3 regions of the Pseudoalteromonas sp. SR41-4 genome follow, and region 2 is predicted to be linked to each of the others. Evidence: predicted binding sites of a transcription regulator. Region 2 holds the regulator's gene; each other region holds the start of a gene.
The links. The regulator sigma-54, encoded in region 2, starts transcription at its own class of promoters, with help from an activator protein. The targets are predictions, from matches to a motif close to GTTGGCACGNNNNTNGNNT.
Positions count from the first base shown of each region.

Region 1 (3,175 bases), on a different contig from region 2:
GCGCATGGGGCTATTTGCAGGCTCAGGCGTGGGTAAGTCGGTATTACTGGGTATGATGACCCGAGGCTCAGAAGCTGATGTAATAGTTGTTGGTTTAGTGGGGGAGCGTGGCCGCGAAGTAAAAGAATTTATCGAAGAAATACTCGGTGTGGAAGGGCGTAAGCGTTCTGTCGTAGTTGCTGCTCCCGCCGATGCATCGCCATTAATGCGATTAAAAGGTTGTGAAAGTGCGGTAACTATCGCGGAGTACTTTCGCGATCAAGGCTTAAATGTTTTATTGCTACTGGATTCTGTAACGCGTTATGCCATGGCTCAGCGCGAAATAGCGCTTGCGGTTGGTGAACCACCGGCGACTAAAGGTTATCCGCCCTCAGTATTTGCAAAGCTACCCGCGCTGGTGGAACGTGCTGGTAATGGCGGCGAAGGGCAAGGCTCTATCACAGCGTTTTTTACTGTACTGAGTGAAGGGGATGATATGCAAGATCCGATTGCTGATGCGGCGCGAGCCATTTTAGACGGTCATATCGTGTTATCCAGAGAGCTCGCTGACAGTGGTCATTATCCTGCTATTGATATAGAAAAATCGATTTCACGGGTGATGCCACAAGTTGTCTCAGAAGCACACATGCAACAAGCGCGAGTGTTAAAACAAGTGTATTCAATGTTCCAGCAAAATAAAGATATGATTACTTTAGGTGCTTATCAAAAAGGCACCGACCAAATGCTTGATCAGGCCATTAATATGATGCCAAGAGTGAATGCATTTCTACAACAAGGCATGAAAGATGTGATTAGCTATGACGATGGCCTACAAGGGCTTGCGCAATTATTAGGACAAGCATAATGGCAACAAATAAGCTCAATCTATTGCTGAAAATAGAAAATGATAAAGAAGAAACTTTACGGATAAATTATTTACAAGCGCAGCAAAACTTGCAAGGCAATCAACAAAAATTGCAAGGCTTGAATAACTTTCGTTTGGAGTATACTCAGCAATTACATTTAAAAGGAAAGTCTGGTTTAAGTAGTGCAGGGTTTAGTCAATACCATGCTTTTATTGCCAAAATAGAAGAAGCTATTCGTCAACAAGCGAATACCGTCAGTACTGCTAAACAAGTTGTTTCACAACGACAAAGTTTATGGCTGAAACAGCAGATTAAGGCTAAAGCGGTTGCTAAATTAATAGAAAAACAGCAGCTTAAAGCGAATGTAATCGCACAAAAAAATGAACAAAAAATGCTTGATGAATTTTCTGCAAATCAATTTTATCAAAGACGTCGCGCTCTATAGTCATCGCCCAAAACAGCATTATTTATTTTTAAAATTAGCTTAGGCATATTATTTGCTTGTTTAACGTATGAAGTATTTATTCTGGCAAACTGCGGCGGCAAATTGCCACTTTTAATCTAGGTGAATTATGGCTATTAGTGATCTTTCAGTGTTTATCTCAACTGAGCAGGATGTTCAGTTAAATAAAAAAGACAGTGCCAAAGGCAGTGCGGCAACAGGTAAAGAAAGCACCGATAGTGATTTCTTTAGTGAGTTACAAAACGCTAATAATGCTGCAGAAACACCCATGAAAGTTAACTCATCTGGCGCTGTGTCAGCTGCAAGTGAAGCCGAAGTTGCTGCTGAAAAAGCGCAAAAAACGCCCACTGACAGCAGTGATGAGAAAACGATGTCAGGTGATGCTATGTCTGGTGATGCAATGCTTGCTCAGATCACGGCAGCCAACAATATGGACACTCGGGTAAATAATACGCCAACTGTTGCAAATGCCTCATTACTTTCAACGTTGGGTAAATACAGTGAAGAAAAAATAGATCCGAAGCTTATTAAAGTCACTGGACCACGTCCAATTGATGATGTTACGCCTATTATTGATACAGACACTCCTGCTACTGATGATCCTATTGCACAACTAGTCGATAAACAACTAAAACCAACGCTACTTACTGAAAAAACGGTGCTGGCAGAGGCGATTGATAAACAGCTTCAACTGAAGGGAAACACCCCTCCTGATGATGCTGTGACTCCTATTATTGATGATATTCAAGTGGCAAAAGAGATATCGCAAAATAAAGCGATGACAATGCAGCCAACAAACCAACAAGCTGCAGCTACCTTAAAGAGTGGGGAAGTTGGCAATGAAACAGCTCAAATAAATATTGCTGAAAATACAAGCAAAGGTAAGCCACAAAACAGTGAAGTATTAGCTAAAGGTTTGGACGTAACGCTTGCTCAACAAGTTAAACCACAAGAAAGTGAAGTATTAGTTAAAGATTCGGACACAAGGATTGCTCAGCAAGAAAAACCTCAACAGAGTGCAGCGTTAACTGCAGATGCGCACGCAACTGTAGCTAACGTTACTGCTAACGCCAAACAAGCAACCACAAGTGCTACTGCAGTAGCAATGGACGTTGCTTCAAAGGCAGAACCAGTAGTTAAAGGTGTGGAATCAACCACTACGATTGGCTCTCAAACTGATGTAGCTGAAAAAGCAGCTACACAGGCAAAGCATAGTAACAGTGCTGTATTAGAGCAAATCAGTAAGGTATTGCTTAACTCACCAACTACAGTACAAAAAAATGAACACCCATTGTTGGCGAGCTTAACACCAGAGCAGCAAAAACAGCTACAAAATCAAGTTGATGTCATTCGTCAGCAAGATCCATCACCGGCTAACGTAACTGACTTAAAAAAAATGCTGGCTGAATTTGTAGAGCTTAATAGTAAAGAAGTTGCAAAACCTACCACGGCAGTTGCGACAATGAACACGGCAGAGCTAACCCAACTAAGTAAAGATATTTCGCTGTTGAGTCCTGTGCAAAAGCAGGCATTGAGCCAGCAATTACAAAATTTTGTGAGCACTGAGCAGCCTAAGGGGGCTTTATTAACTCAGATCGATACGGCTATTGCAGAATTAGCTCAGCCAGAGAGTATTGAAAAAAAGACTGAGTCAAAAGCTCAATTGACGGTTCAGTCAATGACAGATAATTTAGTAAGCACTACAACAACCAATAGCAACACCGCTAAATCAGATACAAATAAAGTATCTGCGCCACAAGATGCACTTATAAAGGCCGCGAGCAAAGAGCAAGAAGTGAAACTGGCAGTGCAAGATAATGTTCTAAAAAGTGAGCAACTTGCTGAAAATATTAAAGCAGAGCAAAGC
Region 1 is NZ_JACJEI010000013.1:53,680-56,854, forward strand. Features, by position in the region: gene fliI (flagellar protein export ATPase FliI) at 1-844, shown strand, start outside; gene fliJ (flagellar export protein FliJ) at 844-1,290, shown strand; gene H5180_RS12025 (flagellar hook-length control protein FliK) at 1,418-3,175, shown strand, end outside.
Region 1: the regulator sigma-54 is predicted to act here: its motif matches at 1,330-1,348, upstream of H5180_RS12025 (flagellar hook-length control protein FliK).

Region 2 (3,175 bases):
CTTATAAATTCAATGATCCGTTTTTTGCTATTAAAAAGGACCGCAGCTTTACTGCAGTCCTGACAAATAAGTGAGCTTAATTTCATAGTGTTAGTGTCGAGCGTGCTTCTCTTTGTGTTTAATTACTTGACGATCAAGTTTATCGATTAGTCCGTCAATAGCTGCATACATGTCTTGGTGCTCAGTCGAGGCAAATAATTCAGCGCCACTGACATGTAATGTGGCCTCTGCTTTTTGGCTTAGTTTTTCTACATCAAGAATAACATGGACATTATTGATATGATCAAAATGCCTTTCAAGCTTGGCAAACTTATTGTTTACATAGTCTCTTAATGAATCAGTAATTTCTACGTGACGACCAGTTAAATTTAGTTGCATAAGCATTTTCCTCTTGTGATTTTACGCCTTAAATCAAACTTTTACGTTGATTTGACGGTGGAATAGCCAGCGACTCGCGGTATTTTGCAATAGTCCGTCTAGCTACTTTGATACCTTGCTCTGCCAATATATCTGCAATCTTACTATCACTCAATGGTTTCGCTGAGTTTTCTGCACTGATCAATTTTCTGATCAATGCTCGAATAGCTGTCGAAGAGCATTCGCCGCCGTTCTCAGTGCTTACATGACTTGAGAAAAAATACTTTAACTCAAAAATACCACGGGGGGTATGCATGTACTTTTGTGTCGTTACGCGAGAGATTGTTGATTCGTGCATCTCAACCATTTCAGCAACGTCGTTTAGTACCATAGGTCGCATTGCTTCAGGGCCATGCTCAAAGAATCCCTGCTGTTGTTTTACAATGCAGTTAGTTACTTTGAGTAACGTCTCGTTACGACTTTCTAGGCTTTTAATAAACCATTTAGCTTCTTGCAAATGCGAACGTATAAATTGGCTGTCAGTGCTTGATTTTACTGAGCGTGACATTGCCGCATATTGGCTGTTCACTCTAATTTTTGGCATGCTGTCTGGATTAAGTTCAACCACCCAGCGACCTTTAATTTTTTTCACCGAAACATCAGGTATAACATACTCTGACTCTTCGCGTACTATAGTATCCGCAGGCTTTGGGTTAAGGCTGTGGATCAATGTCATTACTTCTTTCAGCTCATCTTCTTTAAGCTTAGTCTTTTTCATCAAAGTGCGATAGTCACGACTAGCTAATAAATCGATATGATCAGTTAAAATCATTTTAGTCTCGCTAATCCAAGGAGTTGCAGGATCAAATTGATTTAATTGAATACATAAACATTCTTGTAGGCTGCGCGCAGCAATACCAACAGGGTCAAATAACTGAATGCGTTTTAACACTGCTTGCACTTCGTCTAGTTCGATTTCTTCTTCGTTATTACCTTGATTTAAGCTCTCTGCGATGTCTTCGCAGCTCAAGGTTAAAATACCTGAATCGTCAACAGCTTCAACAATCGCAATGGCAATAGCTTCATCGGTTGGACTAAAAGGTGTGAGCTGTAATTGCCACATCAGATATTCGTGCAGGGTTTCAGTTGAAGCACCTTGATAAATTGACTCATCTTCAGGCATTGGGCCGGATGACGTATTTGGCGCAGCACTCATGTATTCGTCCCAGGTGACGTCCATAGCCATTTCGTCACTTAAAGTCTCTTTGCTTAATGCTTCGCTACTTTCTTGTTCATATTCGCTGGGCTTGTCGTCTGCTGATGCACTAACAGTTAAGTCATCGTTGTCTTGTTTTTGTTCGTTTTTACCAGCCGTGTCGTCTGAATATTCATGCTCTTCTAGCTCTAACAATGGATTGCTGTCGAGTGCTTCTTGAATTTCTTGCTGGAGATCCAATGTACTGAGTTGCAATAAGCGAATTGCTTGTTGCAGCTGTGGTGTCATTGTAAGTTGCTGGCCCATGCGCAGCTGGAGTGATTGCCTCATGTATCTCTAACAATCCTTTTATTGTTATCATCGTTAAGTCTAGCAGATACTTAGCCGAGCGTGGCTTTATAGCCTAAATTGCTCGCCCAGGTAAACATCGCGGACTGTTTGGTCGGCAAGTACATGCTCAGGGGTACCTGATGCAATTAACTCCCCATGAGAAACTATGTAGGCTTTTTCACAAACATCAAGGGTTTCTCGTACATTGTGGTCGGTAATAAGTACGCCAATACCACGGTTTTTAAGGTGTTCAATAATCTTCTTTATATCTAACACTGAAATAGGATCAACGCCAGCAAAAGGCTCATCAAGTAAGATAAATTTTGGATTTGCGGCTAAAGCGCGTGCAATTTCAACTCGACGACGTTCACCACCAGATAATGCCATACCTTGGCTGTCGCGAATATGTTGAATGCTAAACTCATCAAGTAAGCTGTCTAGTGCTTCTTCTCTGGCTTGTTTATTCAGCTCTTTACGAGTTTCTAAAATAGCCATCAGGTTTTGATAAACAGTTAACTTACGAAAGATGGATGATTCTTGTGGTAAGTAGCCAATCCCTAACCGTGCGCGACTGTGCATTGGCAGTAAAGTGATGTCATTATCATCAATACTTATTTTACCTTTGTCGCTAGGTACTAAACCCACAATCATATAAAAAGTGGTGGTTTTACCTGCGCCATTAGGACCCAGTAAGCCAACAATGCTGCCTGCGCTAACTTCTAAACCCACGCTTTTTACAACTTGGCGACCTTTATAGCTTTTTGCTAAAAATTCAGCTTTTAATATACTCATGGCTGCCCTTTAGGTTTGTCTTTTTTACTGTCAACAGGTACCAAAATAGTGTGTACGCGATCGTTTGAGCTTGCGCCTTTTTCAGCACTGATCAGCTGTTGGTCCATATCATAGGTAATGCTTTTGGCATTAATTTTTTGACCTGCTTGAGTGACTTGTGCATTACCAATTAACGTTAAATAGCGCTTGGCGACATCGTAACGGACTTCATCAGCACTGGCGCTCATTATTGTGCCATCAGTTTGTTTTTCTTCAAAGTAAGCAGGGTTACCAGTTGCAACAAGCAATTGTTTGTTATTGCCTAAATCTTCGCGCTTATGGACTTCAAGTCGATCCGCTTTGATACGGCGGTTACCATGAATGATTTCAACATTTTTTTCAAAAATACCGATATTATCTTTCAGTTGGGCAAGCTGCTTTTCAGCACTGATAGAGACTTGATCCGCAGGTGGTGCCGTATTTTCAGCAAAGCTTGCAAAG
Region 2 is NZ_JACJEI010000039.1:13,744-16,918, reverse strand. Features, by position in the region: gene ptsN (PTS IIA-like nitrogen regulatory protein PtsN) at 1-86, opposite strand, end outside; gene hpf (ribosome hibernation promoting factor) at 91-378, opposite strand; gene H5180_RS20995 (RNA polymerase factor sigma-54) at 407-1,903, opposite strand; gene lptB (LPS export ABC transporter ATP-binding protein) at 1,970-2,695, opposite strand; gene lptA (lipopolysaccharide transport periplasmic protein LptA) at 2,692-3,175, opposite strand, start outside.

Region 3 (3,175 bases), on a different contig from region 2:
CCTGTTTCTGGCGTCGATACTAAAAACGCAGTGGTAGCACTTTTTGAAGCGCCTGCACGTCTTAAACCAATTGCAGCAGGTATTACACCGCACGAACATAATGGCATTGGTGCGCCAATTAAAGCAGCTTTAACAGTCGTCCAAAAACCTTCTTTTCCCAAGTGTTTATTTAAGAAATCAGCCGGTAAGTACACATTTAATAACCCAGCTATTAATAAACCGAGCATTAACCAAGGTGCAGATAATAAAAATAACTGCCAAAAATTATTGATTAAGTCCATCAATGTCCTCCAAAGTGGTTAATATCGAACAGTTATCTGCGGGCTCTTTGCCTCCGCAGCACTTATCAGCTAACACAGATAATGATTGATGAAAACGTGTTAATTCAGCAATACGCTCTGCGACTAAGTCACGCTTTTGTATTGTTAAGTTTTTAACTTCATGGCAAGAATGCTGATGTTTTTTAAATTTAATTTGTAATAGTTCTTTGATCTCAGCCAAGCTAAAGCCAACATTTTTAGCGCGCAAAATAAACATCATTTGCTTAAGATCGGTTTGGCTATAATCTCGATAACCTGCTTGCGTTCGCGCTGAAGGCGTTAACAAAGCATGCTTTTCATAGTACCTTAGGGTATCTGTAGAGACACCTAATTGACTGGCAAATTCGCCTATTTTCATCACCGTCTCCAATTAACATATTATCAACTGATGCTGAGTATAAACCTTAGAGTACACACCAAGGTCAAGCATTTATAAATTTTTATTATAAGGAAAGCTCATGAATATTACTCTTCTCGATACTGCTACGCTTGCAGGCACATCCCTTGAACCTTTTCAAAAACTTGGCAACTTCACTAGTTATTCACTAACCAGTCCAGCACAAGTATTAGCGCATAGTGCAGGCGCTGATGTCTTGATCACCAATAAAGTGGTACTTAATCGCGAAACACTGGCAAAACTCCCTGAATTAAAGCTCATATGTGTAGCCGCAACTGGCACTAACAATGTTGATTTAGTCGCCGCTAAAGAGTTTGGCATTGCCGTTACCAATGTGGCCGGGTATTCAACACCTTCGGTTGTACAACATACCTTTGCACTGATCACAAATTTACTGGGTAATACTCACCGCTACATTGCTGATTGCCAACAAGGGTTATGGCAACAAAGCGAGATGTTCTGCCGCCTTGATTACCGTTTTAATGATATAGGAGGTAAAACTCTGGCAATTATCGGTTATGGTTCGCTTGGTAAAGCTGTTGCGGATGTTGCACGTGCTTTTGGTGCCAATGTAATTATCAGTGAGCGTAAAAACCAAGTAACTAGAGAGGGCCGAACAGAATTTTACCAAGCAATAAAAACAGCTGATATTATTAGTGTACACTGCCCTTTAACCGATGAAAGTCGTGATCTGATTGGTGCTGCTGAACTTGCTATGATGAAACCCAATGCCATTTTAATTAACACCGCGCGCGGTGGTATCGTTGATGAAGCTGATTTAGCCAACGCACTGAGCAATAACCAAATTGCAGGAGCGGGATTTGACGTATTAAGTAAAGAACCAGCTGCGAAGGATAATCCATTGGCCGCTTATCGTGGTGATAATTTAATACTGACTCCACATATTGCATGGGCCAGTGAAGAGTCAATCATTCGCTTAGTAAAGCAAGTCAGCTTAAATATTAGCGCATTTAGCCAAGGTGAAAGTTTAAATAGACTGGTCTAATCAACTAACTTTTAGTTAGTCACGCTATAAAAGGTGGTTAAATATAATGCACCACCTTACAAAAAAAATATAATTCATTGATTTTAAATAACATAAAATATTGGCTAGTTCTTTGCTAGCTAATAGATAAATTAAAATCAATATTTAGTATCCAGGATAAAATAATGAAAAAAGTACTTTTAATTGCCGCGCTTGCAGCCCCTCTTCTTACTGGTTGTGTAATTGCAGTATCCGATGGTGAAGCACAAACACACTGGGCTGGTAATAGTTCAAGCTGGGAAGAACATCATCAATTTAATCGTGAAAGCATCTCAGGGCTCACTTTAGATACCAGCTATCAAAATGTATTAAATAAATTAAAAACTCCCGACTTTACAGAATTATTAAAAAAAGACGGTGATGTATACCAAGTACTATTTTATGCCACCCACAGTATTCACTCTGACGGAAAAATGACAAAAGATGAATGTACTCCACTGGTCTTTAAAAACGAGAAACTGATTGGTGTGGGTGATAGTATTTATAATTCACTTAGCGCCATTTAGACACAAAACTAAAGCAGTAAAGAGTGGAGCATATTCACTCTTTATTTGCTGTAGTAACTGACTTTACTAACTTGCGTCAATAACTCGAGCGATAATTTTATCGCGGCCACTATCTTTAGCTTGATATAAACCTAAATCGGCTTCTTCAAGTAATATATGCTCAGAATAAACTTGACCAAACTCAGTTGTAGCAACCCCAATACTTATCGTAATGTGAGCGGCATTGAGTGATGCTTTATGCGGGATAGCTAGCGTATTAACAGCATCTCTGAGTTTATTAGCAAATTTTAATGCCTCGTGTTGGTTGGTATCGGGTAACACTGCGGCAAATTCTTCTCCACCGTAGCGCGCAACAAAGTCAGTGCCACGCTCACACGCTGCAACTAATGCATGTGCAACACGTTTAAGGCAGTCATCCCCGGCACGGTGACCGTAACAATCGTTATAACGCTTAAAATGGTCTATATCTATTAATAGCACCGATAACGGTGTACCAGCTCGACGGCTGCGACGCCATTCTCGCGATAAGCTTTCATCTAAATAACGCCGATTGGGTATTTCTGTCAGCCCATCAATGGAGGCGAGCATTTCTAACAAATCATTTTTTTGCTTAATCAATAATTGATTTCGCACTCGTGCACGTACTATTGCGGGACTAAATGGCTTAGCAATATAGTCCATTGCGCCTAATTCAAACCCTTTTGCTTCATCATCATGGCTTGTATTAGCTGAAATAAAGATAACTGGAATAGAGTGCGTAGTTGAATTTTCTTTTAACTGAATTAATACCTCATAGCCATTAATGCCAGGCATTACAATATCGAGTATAATTAAGTCAACCGCAGTTGATCTAACAAATGTCAGGGCTTTTTCACCACTTTCAACTAAAAATATTTCGTGATCATTC
Region 3 is NZ_JACJEI010000009.1:8,737-11,911, reverse strand. Features, by position in the region: gene H5180_RS09270 (SO_0444 family Cu/Zn efflux transporter) at 1-281, opposite strand, end outside; gene zntR (Zn(2+)-responsive transcriptional regulator) at 265-678, opposite strand; gene H5180_RS09260 (D-2-hydroxyacid dehydrogenase) at 779-1,723, shown strand; gene H5180_RS09255 (DUF3192 domain-containing protein) at 1,888-2,268, shown strand; gene H5180_RS09250 (diguanylate cyclase) at 2,335-3,175, opposite strand, start outside.
Region 3: the regulator sigma-54 is predicted to act here: its motif matches at 1,823-1,841, upstream of H5180_RS09255 (DUF3192 domain-containing protein).